DNA from 2 places in the Buttiauxella sp. JUb87 genome. Region 2 is predicted to be linked to the other one. Evidence: predicted binding sites of a transcription regulator. Region 2 holds the regulator's gene; the other holds the start of a gene.
The links. Region 2 encodes Fur, which represses iron uptake genes when iron is present. Its sites were predicted from a motif close to ATAATAATGAGAACNACTATCAA; they were not measured.
Positions count from the first base shown of each region.

Region 1: fepB (Fe2+-enterobactin ABC transporter substrate-binding protein) is a predicted target of Fur. The motif match lies at 2,422-2,444, and genes of this name have one in related genera.

Region 1 is NZ_SNVY01000003.1:250,732-255,981, forward strand. Features, by position in the region: gene entS (enterobactin transporter EntS) at 25-1,257, shown strand; gene fepB (Fe2+-enterobactin ABC transporter substrate-binding protein) at 1,308-2,252, opposite strand; gene entC (isochorismate synthase EntC) at 2,469-3,650, shown strand; gene EC843_RS13230 ((2,3-dihydroxybenzoyl)adenylate synthase) at 3,651-5,250, shown strand, end outside.
Region 2 is NZ_SNVY01000003.1:419,855-425,104, forward strand. Features, by position in the region: gene glnS (glutamine--tRNA ligase) at 1-12, shown strand, start outside; gene chiP (chitoporin) at 486-1,883, shown strand; gene chiQ (ChiQ/YbfN family lipoprotein) at 1,931-2,260, shown strand; gene fur (ferric iron uptake transcriptional regulator) at 2,350-2,802, opposite strand; gene fldA (flavodoxin FldA) at 3,089-3,619, opposite strand; gene ybfE (LexA regulated protein) at 3,772-4,053, opposite strand; gene ybfF (esterase) at 4,189-4,965, opposite strand; gene seqA (replication initiation negative regulator SeqA) at 5,160-5,250, shown strand, end outside.

The sequences.
Region 1 (5,250 bases), 170 kb from region 2:
AAAAATTCGTTTTAAGGCCATGTAATGAACCGCAATTCTTTGTTGCTCAACCTCAGTTTGCTCAAAACTCATCCTGCTTTTCGCGCCGTCTTCCTTGCCCGTTTTATCTCGATTGTCTCGCTTGGGTTACTGGGCGTTGCCGTGCCGGTACAAATCCAGACGCTGACCGGTTCCTCCTTGCAAGTCGGGCTGGCAGTGACGTTAACCGGCAGCGCGATGTTTATCGGCCTGATGATGGGCGGCGTGCTGGCCGACCGGCACGAACGCCGCCGTTTGATTTTGCTGGCGCGATCTACCTGTGGCGTTGGCTTTATTGGCCTGACGATTAACGCCGCCTTGCCGGAACCGTCGCTGGCGGCGATTTATCTGCTTGGCGTGTGGGATGGTTTCTTTGGCGCACTTGGCGTGACCGCGTTGTTAGCCGCCACACCCGCGTTAGTCGGGCGTGAAAATTTAATGCAGGCGAGTGCGATTACCATGCTGACGGTGCGCCTCGGCTCAGTGATTTCACCGATGATTGGCGGGCTGTTGTTGGCCTCCGGCGGCGTGGTGTGGAACTACGCGCTGGCGTCTGTCGGCACTTTCGTCACTTTACTGCCGCTGTTGAGTTTACCGAAGCTGGCGCCACCGCCGCAGGTGCGTGAAAACCCGCTGCTTTCGCTGCTCAATGGGTTCCGTTTTTTGGTCGGTAACCCGATTATTGGCGGCATTGCGTTAGTTGGCGCGTTGCTGACGATGGCGAGCGCGGTGCGCGTTCTTTATCCCGCACTCGCCGGACACTGGCAAATGAGTGCGGCGCAAATCGGCCTGATGTACGCTGCCGTTCCGTTGGGTGCTGCCATTGGCGCGTTGACCAGCGGGCGTATTGCTCATCACGCACGCCCAGGCCGTATTATGCTGGCGACGGGAATTGTTTCGTTTATCTCAATTGGCGTTTTCAGCCTGATGCCGGTTTGGGGGCTTGGGCTGGCGTGTCTGGCGCTATTTGGTTATCTCAGTGCGATCAGCTCTTTGCTGCAATACACCTTAATTCAGACGCTAACACCGGACGGTATGTTAGGTCGTATTAACGGTTTGTGGACGGCGCAAAACGTCACTGGCGATGCGATTGGTGCCGCCATTTTAGGCGGCCTGACGGTAGCGATGACGCCGGTCGCTGCGGCGAGTGCGAGCGGCCTGGCATTAACACTGTGCGGCATAGTATTGGCGATGGTGTTGGTGCAGCTGCGTGGTTATCAGCAGAGCGTTCCGGCGTAGGTTTTCGTAGGGTGGATAAGCGCAAGCGTCATCCACCACATTACAAAAAATCACTTGCTACCAAACAACTGACTCATCCGCTCCAGAACCTGCGTGGCACTGTAATAATCCAGACGGAATGTTTCGGTGCCCAGCGCATAAACCTGTTTTTTCTGCACGGCGCCCAGGTGCGAAAGCAATGGGTTGGTTTCCAGCGCCGTGGCATCTTTCTCATCGCTGGCGAACAGGAACAAACTCTCACCATTCAAACCCGCAGCAAGATTCTCGCCACCCAATTGCACGATGTCGTGGCGTTTTCCCATGCTCTTGCTGGCATTCACCGCCGCAGGCAAAGACGACAAAGTAAAACCTAACTGCTGGAACAATTTCCCCTGCGCGGATTCTGCCGTCCACAGGTTTGCCGAACGTGATGCCGGGGTGTAAACCAGCGCGGTGACCGGCTGTGGCGGCAGCGTCATACGCTGTTTTGCCTCGTTGAGCTGCTTATCAAAACTGGCAATGCGTGCCGCCGCCTGGGTTTCATGCCCGGTAATCTCGCCGAGTTGCGTCAGCAATTGCTGCCAGCTTTTGTCGTCGTAATTGATAACTAACGTCGGGGCGATAGTGGAAAGCTGGTCATAAAGGGCGAGGGCGGAATCGCCTCCGGTGGCACTAATCAAAATCAAATCTGGCATTTGCGCAGCCACGGCTTCGGCGCTGGCTTCGCCAATATATAAACGCTGCACGTTGCGCGCTTTTGCGATATCACCCCACTGGCGCAGGAAACCTTGCGCATCTCCCATTCGATTGCCAGGTGTGGTGGCACCGCTTGCCACCACGGGGGCATCAATTGCCAGCAGCGAGCCGGTTAGCGTGACGCTAGTGGAAACAATGCGCAGCGGTGCTTGTGTCAGCGTATGTGTGCCATGGCTGTCGGTGATCGTTCGCGGCCAGTCGGCGGCGTGGGCGAGGCTGCTTAAGCATAGAAAGATGAATGCGGAGAATCTGATTTTCACTCAATGACATCCTGTTGAAATTTGCCTGATGGCGGTGGATGGCGCTGGCGCTTACCCACCCTACAAAACCGTTTCGCGTAGATCGGATAAGCATTAGCGCCATCCGACAAGACTGAGCAACTATTGACAGTGCTGTCTTTTCTCTTTAGGTTACGACCCCGAAAAGCAAATGATAATCATTATTACTATCTTTTGTCATGTTTTTACGGAGAGTTCATGGAAACGTTACTGGCTGAGGAACGACAAGAAAAACGGCTAACACCTTGTGCAGATAGTTTTTTCTTTATGTCGCCATATCGCAGTTTTTCAACAAGCGGCTGCTTTGCTCGCCTGGATTGCCCGGCGATTGATGGCGCAAATTCCCATGGTCACCTGCAAACTTCGTTGCGTGAAGCGTTCGAAAATGCCAAAAAACATGGCATCGAGAAGCCGGTTGTCGTCGGTGCCATTCCGTTTGATCCCCGCCAACCTTCAGCGCTGTTTATCCCTGAAAGCTGGCAGCCGTTTTCACGCGCCCAACGCCAGGATGACGCCCGCCAAACGGCTGTGGCGAAACCGCTCAACATTGCCGCGCGTAAAGCGATTCCGGAACAAGACAAATTTATGGAAATGGTGGCTCATGCCGCCGCTGCAACGGCGCAGCCGGATATCGACAAAGTGGTGCTCTCGCGCCTGATTGATATCGAAACCCAAATGCCAATTGATCTCGATGGGCTGCTCAATCGCCTGATTAGCCAAAACCCCACCAGCTACAACTTCCACGTCCCGTTGCCGGATGGCAGCTCGCTAGTGGGTGCCAGCCCGGAATTGCTGTTACGTAAATCCGGCAAGAATTTCAGCTCGCTGCCGCTGGCGGGATCGGCACGGCGCGACCGGGAAAATATCCCGCGTGATAGCGAAATTGGCACGCAGTTACTGCACTCAAAGAAAGACCGCCACGAACACGGTCTGGTGACGCAAGCGATGCGCGATGTTTTGCAGCCGCACAGCCAGACTTTGACGCTCTCTGACACGCCAGAACTGATTACCACGCCGACCTTATGGCACCTCGCCACGCCGATTTACGGCCAGGTAAAAGACCCGCAGGACAATGCGTTATCCCTCGCCTGCCTGCTGCACCCGACGCCGGCGTTGAGTGGCTTCCCACACGATGTGGCGCGCAAATTGATTGCAGAACTTGAGCCATTTGACCGCGAGCTGTTCGGCGGCATCGTCGGCTGGTGTGACGCTGAAGGCAACGGTGAGTGGGTGGTGACAATCCGCTGCGCCCGTGTCGCTGCAAACCAGGTGCGCCTGTTCGCTGGGGCGGGCATCGTGCCTGCTTCGTCGCCGGAATCGGAGTGGCGCGAAACTGGCGTCAAACTTTCCACCATGCTCCACGTATTTGGACTCAACTAAATGGCGATTCAATTCACGCGCTGGCCGGACGATTTAGCGGCCCGCTACCGCGAAAAAGGTTACTGGGCGGATTTGCCGCTGACCGATATTCTCAACCGCCACGCGCACAATGACGCAATTGCGCTGGTTGATGGCGAACGCCATTTCAGCTATCGCGAATTAGAACAAGCGGCGACGCGCCTGGCTTCAGCCCTTAAACGCCGTGGCCTGAACAACGGCGAAACTGCGTTGGTGCAGCTCGGTAATGTGTCGGAACTGTACATCACGCTATTCGCGCTGCTGAAAATTGGCGTAGCACCGGTTAACGCGCTGTTCAGCCATCAACGCACCGAGATGGAAGCCTACGCGCAGCAAATTGAGCCGGTGGTGCTGATTGCCGACCGCAAACACAATTTGTTCGTTCATGATGATTTCCTTGATGCGCTGTGCCAGCAAAACCCGTCGCTACGCATGGCTGTTTTGCTCAATGAAAGCGACCGCGAACGTTCGCTAAGTGCCTTCATCAACGAAGCGGAAGACAACTTTGTCGCTTCGCCATCGGCGGCGGACGAAGTGGCATTTTTCCAGCTTTCCGGCGGCAGCACCGGCACGCCGAAACTGATCCCGCGCACCCATAACGATTACTACTACAGCATTCGCCGCAGCGTCGAAATCTGCCGTTTTGATACCCACACGCGCTTCTTGTGCGCCATTCCGGCGGCGCATAACTACGCGCTGAGTTCACCAGGTTCGCTGGGCGTTTTTTACGGCGGCGGGCGTGTGGTGCTGGCAAACGACCCGAGCGCCACGCTCTGTTTCCCGCTGATTGAACGCCATCAAATCAACGTCACCGCACTGGTGCCGCCTGCGGTCAGTCTGTGGTTACAAGCCATTGGCGAATGGGGCAGCAATAAATCGCTTGAGTCGCTAAAGCTGTTGCAGGTCGGCGGTGCGCGTTTAAGCGAAGCGCTTGCCGCCCGCATTCCCGCTGAAATTGGCTGCCAGTTACAGCAGGTTTTCGGCATGGCCGAAGGGCTGGTGAACTACACGCGCCTTGATGATTCAGATGAACATATCTTCAAAACCCAGGGTAAGCCGATGTGCCCGGACGACGAAGTGTGGGTGGCCGATGAAAATGGCAACCCATTACCGCATGGCGAAGTGGGCCGCCTGATGACGCGCGGGCCGTACACCTTCCGGGGCTATTACCGCAGCCCGGAACACAACGCCAGCGCCTTCGATGCCAACGGTTTTTACTGCTCCGGCGACCTGATTTCGATTGCTGAAGACGGCTACATCACCGTGCAGGGGCGCGAGAAAGATCAGATCAATCGCGGTGGCGAGAAGATCGCCGCCGAGGAGATCGAAAACCTGCTGCTGCGCCATGAAGAGATCGTCCATGCCGCGCTGGTTTCGATGGAAGACAGTTTATTGGGCGAGAAAAGCTGCGCGTTTATCGTCGGCAGTCGCCTGTTCCGCGCGGTAGAAATTCGCCGTTATTTGCGTGAGTTGGGCATTGCCGACTTCAAGCTACCGGATCGCATTGAAATTGTTGAAAACCTGCCGCTGACCGCGGTGGGTAAAGTGGACAAAAAACGTTTGCGCCAGTTGATTGCTGACA
Region 2 (5,250 bases):
ATAGGCGAGTAATTAGTTATACACGCAGTCAATATGTAACAAAGACGCCGCAAATCGCGGCGTTTTTTTTTGCTTAATAATCACAGGATTAAATATTTACTTACATTCGCGATGCGAATTAATGTTATTTATATTTCCCTGGGAATTCTCTGGCTGGTCAATCTCGGAACATAATAAATCCTTTCTTTTATCATGTGAGCGCTCTCATATGGTGGTTTATATCAATATTTGTTGATTTATAAACATAAAATTCCACAGTTGATTTTTGTTACAAATACTCATGAATTATGTGCTCTCTGTCATAATATCGGAATGAACTCTTACAAAGTCGTTGATAATTCGCGTCGCGAAAAATAGTCTTATGGGGAGCAGTAAATGCGGGAAAATATTTATAACCGCTTTAGCCGTTAGGCATTTTTACTTTTTTCGCTATCTGACGTCTTTTAACGTCCGGCGATTATTTATACGTCAAAGAGGAATTTTATATGCGTACGTTTAGTGGCAAACGTAGTGCGCTGGCCCTTGCTATTGCAGGCGTCACGGCTCTTTCTGGACTGGTTGTTATCCCTCAGGCAAGTGCAGCAGGTTTTTTTGATGATTCAACACTGACCGGTGGTGTTTATTACTGGCAGCGTGAACGTGACCGTAAAGATGTTACGACAGATAAATATGAAACTAACCTTTCTCACGCTACCTGGAACGCCAATCTGGACTTCCAGTCCGGTTATGCTGCTGACATGTTTGGTCTGGATATCGCCGCCTTTACTGCTATCGAAATGGCAGAAAATGGCGACAGCGGCCACCCGAACGAAATCGCATTTTCCTCTTCAAACAAAGCTTACGATGAAGATTATTCCGGCGATAAGAGCGGTATAAGCCTTTATAAAGCCGCAGCTAAATTCAAATACGGCCCGGTTTGGGCCCGTGCGGGTTACATCCAGCCAACAGGGCAATCTTTATTAGCACCACACTGGAGTTTCATGCCTGGTACTTACCAGGGCGCTGAAGCCGGGGCAAACTTTGATTATGCCGATGCCGGTGCTCTGAGCTTCTCCTACATGTGGACCAATGAGTATAAAGCTCCGTGGCACCTGGAGATGGACAAGTTCTATCAGAACGATAAGAACACCAAAGTTGAGTATCTGCACTCGCTGGGCGCGAAGTATGACTTCAAAAATGATCTGATTCTTGAAGCGGCATTCGGTCAGGCAGAAGGGTATATCGACCAATACTTCACTAAAGCAAGCTACAAATTTGATGTAGCTGGCAGCCCATTGTCTACCAGCTACCAGTTCTACGGTTCGCGTGACAAAGTCTCTGATGGCAGCGTTAACGATCTGTATGACGGCACCGCATGGTTGCAGGCTCTGACATTCGGCTACAAAGTGGGCCAGGTTGACCTGCGGCTCGAAGGTACCATGGTCAAGGCTGATGGCCAGCAGGGCTACTTCCTGCAACGTATGACCCCAACTTACGCATCGTCAAACGGTCGTCTGGATATCTGGTGGGATAACCGTTCTGACTTCAACGCCAATGGTGAAAAAGCCATCTTCGCGGGTGCCATGTATGACCTGAGCAATTGGGATCTGGCTGGTTGGGCTGTAGGTGCTTCGTATGTTTACGCATGGGATGCAAAACCAAGCTCTAAACCAACCACTGACGGTTACTACGATGCTGACAATCGCCTGAAAGAATCGGCGTACAGCCTTGACGCGTTGTACACCATTCAGGATGGGCGCGCGAAAGGCACTCTGTTCAAACTGCACTTCACTCAATACGACAACCACTCCGACATCCCAAGCTGGGGCGGTGGTTACGGCAACATCTTCCAGGATGAGCGTGACGTGAAATTCATCGTCATCGCACCGTTCACCATCTTCTGATTCGATTCCGGGCGTGAAAGCGCCCGGTTTTATAAAGGATATCGAGCATGAAAAAAATCATTTTGGTTACGGTCATGGCTTTAGGTTTGAGCGCCTGCGCACAACCCTCTAAAACGGCACCTGAAGATACAAAACTGAAACAAGCCTATAGCGCCTGTATCAATACCGCAGAAGGGAATCCTGATAAAATTCAGGCCTGTCAGAGCGTGTTAAACGTGCTGGGTCAGGAAAAGGAACACCAGGAATTTGCGAAGAAAGAAACGGTGCGCACCCTGGATTATCAAAACTGTATTCAGGCCACTCGTACTGGTAACGACCAGGCGGTAAAAGCCAAGTGCGATAAAATCTGGCAAGAGATTCGTGCGAACAACAAGTAATCTGTGAATTCAGGCAATAAAAAAACCGGTGAGCTTCCTCACCGGTTTTTTTATACCTGACATCTGGTTCAGAATGTCAGATATGCGGATTACTTTTCGCTGATTTCGTGTGCATTCTCGTCGGTACGGCAATCACCTTCAGCGCAGTGACCGTAAAGGTACAGGCTGTGGTTGGTCAGACGGATGCCATGGCGTGATGCGATTTCACGCTGACGAGATTCAATTGAATCATCACTGAACTCAATAACTTTGCCGCAGTCCAGGCAAATCAGGTGGTCGTGGTGATGTTGTTGAGTTAACTCGAATACGGATTTGCCGCCTTCGAAGTTGTGACGAGTGACAATGCCTGCATCATCAAACTGGTTTAGTACACGATAAACTGTGGCGAGACCAATTTCTTCGCCCATATCAATCAGACGTTTGTATAAGTCTTCCGCACTGACATGATGGTTCACCGGACCCTGTAGCACTTCAAGGATTTTTAATCGCGGAAGCGTGACTTTCAGGCCGGCCTTCTTCAATGCGGTATTATTGTCAGTCATGCGGAAATTGTCCTGTTGCTTAACGGATCGCTCGGACTCAGGGTGAGCGTTAAGATGAATGCGTCTCATTATAGAACTGCAGATTCTAAATGGAAACCGCAAGTATTATTCATAATCAAGCTAAAAAATGGCGGCTGAGTCGCGATTTAATTGCCTTGTTAGCTATTTAGCCAGGGGGTCATTGTACAGGGACAAACCGAAAAGTTAAAAATTTGTAGCGATTATTTTAATCGGAATAATCTATCAATGTGACGCAACCCGTTTAAAAGCTGCGTCACATCCAGAATCAGGCGTTGATGATATCTGCCAGGTTCAGCTCGTCAGAAACTTGTTTGACCCATTTCTGAACGCGTTCAGCGGTCAGTTCTGGTTGACGATCTTCATCGATAGCCAGACCGACAAAGTGATCGTCGTCAGCCAGACCTTTAGAGGCTTCAAAATGGTAGCCCGCCGTTGGCCAGTGACCGACGATAGCAGCACCGCGTGGCTCAATGATGTCACGGATAGTGCCCAATGCGTCACAGAAGTATTCTGCATAGTCTTCCTGGTCACCACAGCCGAACAGGGCGACCAGTTTGCCGTTGAAATCAACTTCTTCCAGAGTCGGGAAGAAGTCATCCCAGTCGCATTGCGCTTCACCGTAATACCACGTTGGAATGCCGAGAAGCAGAATATCGAAGCCTTCCAGGTCTTCTTTGCTGCTCTTAGCAATGTCATGCACCTCAGCAACGTCTTTACCGAGCTGTTTTTGAATCATCTTCGCGATATTTTCGGTGTTACCAGTGTCGCTGCCGAAAAAAATGCCTACGATTGCCATGAGTAAAATAACCTCTTGATACTTAATGGTATGGTGGCTGCTAATTGGCCACAGATAGGGCAATCATAGCAGAACACATTGCGGTGCGGAAACTGCTATCAGCCTGTTGTGCACAGACTGCAACATCGTATTCCGGGCATATAGCCTTTCAACTAACTGAGATGCTGCTTCAGTTGCGCGAGTAGAATCTCTTCAATCAACTCACTACGACTGATATTGCGCGCTTCAGCCAGATGATTTAGTGCATCTACTGCATCGTTATTGAGCTTCAGTTCCACTCGCTTCAGGCCGCGTACTTTATCGCGCTTGAGCTGGTTGCGTTTGTTGATACGCAGTTGCTCATCACGCGTCAGCGGATTAGTTTTTGGCCGCCCGGGGCGACGCTCGTCCGCGAACAGATCTAATGTAGTACGGTCCGTTTGTTCTTTTGCCATGATTAGACTACTGACAGGGAATTCAGGTGGCACGGAGCGGGGTGCTCTGGCGCATTTTAGCGCGCAATCATACATCAGCATGGCTTGCGCGCCAACGCGTTAGCTGCATCTAACAGCCAGTCGGTTTGTTTTTAATCAGTTTGCGGCACTTGCGTCGATAAAACGGTGGATTGCGCGCAAAACAGCATCAGGTTTTTCGGCGTGAACCCAGTGTCCGGCACCGGCAACCACATGAGCGCGCGCCTGAGGGAATTGCGCAAGCAGCGTTTCGCGGTGTGATTCGTCAACATAAGGGGATGCACCACCACGGATAAACAGTGCCGGTTCATTCCAGGTTGGGATAGCTTGCCAGCCGACAATATTCTCGTACTGTTCCCACAATACCGGAACATTAAACTTCCACTCGCCGTCAGCAAATGACTTCAGCAAGAATTGAATCACACCTTCTTCGTTCAGATGCTCACGCATCACCATAGCGGCTTGTTGACGTGTTTTCGCTCCACTACTACTGACTGCATTAATAGCCGCGAAAATTTCATCGTGACGGCGTACCTGATAATCCACCGGTGCAATGTCAATCAGCACCAGTTTATCAATGCGCTCAGGTGCAATAGCTGTCAGAGCCATCGCAACTTTACCGCCCATGGAATGGCCGATAATGATTGCTTTTTCAAAGCCATATTCTTCGAGCGTTTCAACCACATCCTGCGCCATCGCGGCATAGTTCATTTCAGAGCTACGGGGCGATAAACCATGGTTGCGCAGATCGATTTGCAGCAACGTATGATTTTGCCCGAGGTCGCGGGCCAACACGCCCAGGTTATCAAGGCTACCAAAAAGGCCGTGGATTAGGACGATGGGGGAATTACTAGTCGATTGTTGCGCAGTTTGCAGGCGAGCATTCAATTTCATGGCAAAGTTCTTTTTTTTTACTTCGTGAGGTTAGGGTATCATAACGGCATCCTGCCGCAGTGCCGCAAATTTCCAGTTTAGTCTGACTTTGTGGTGTGACATAAGTTTGGCGCTACCCGAGGTTGGGATTTGTGCGAATATGTACATATAATCCCAACAACTTGAATTCAGAAAAGATACCGCACCGGATTAAGATGAAAACAATTGAAGTTGATGACGAGCTCTATCGCTATATTGCCAGCCACACGCAGCACATTGGTGAAAGCGCGTCCGATATTTTACGGC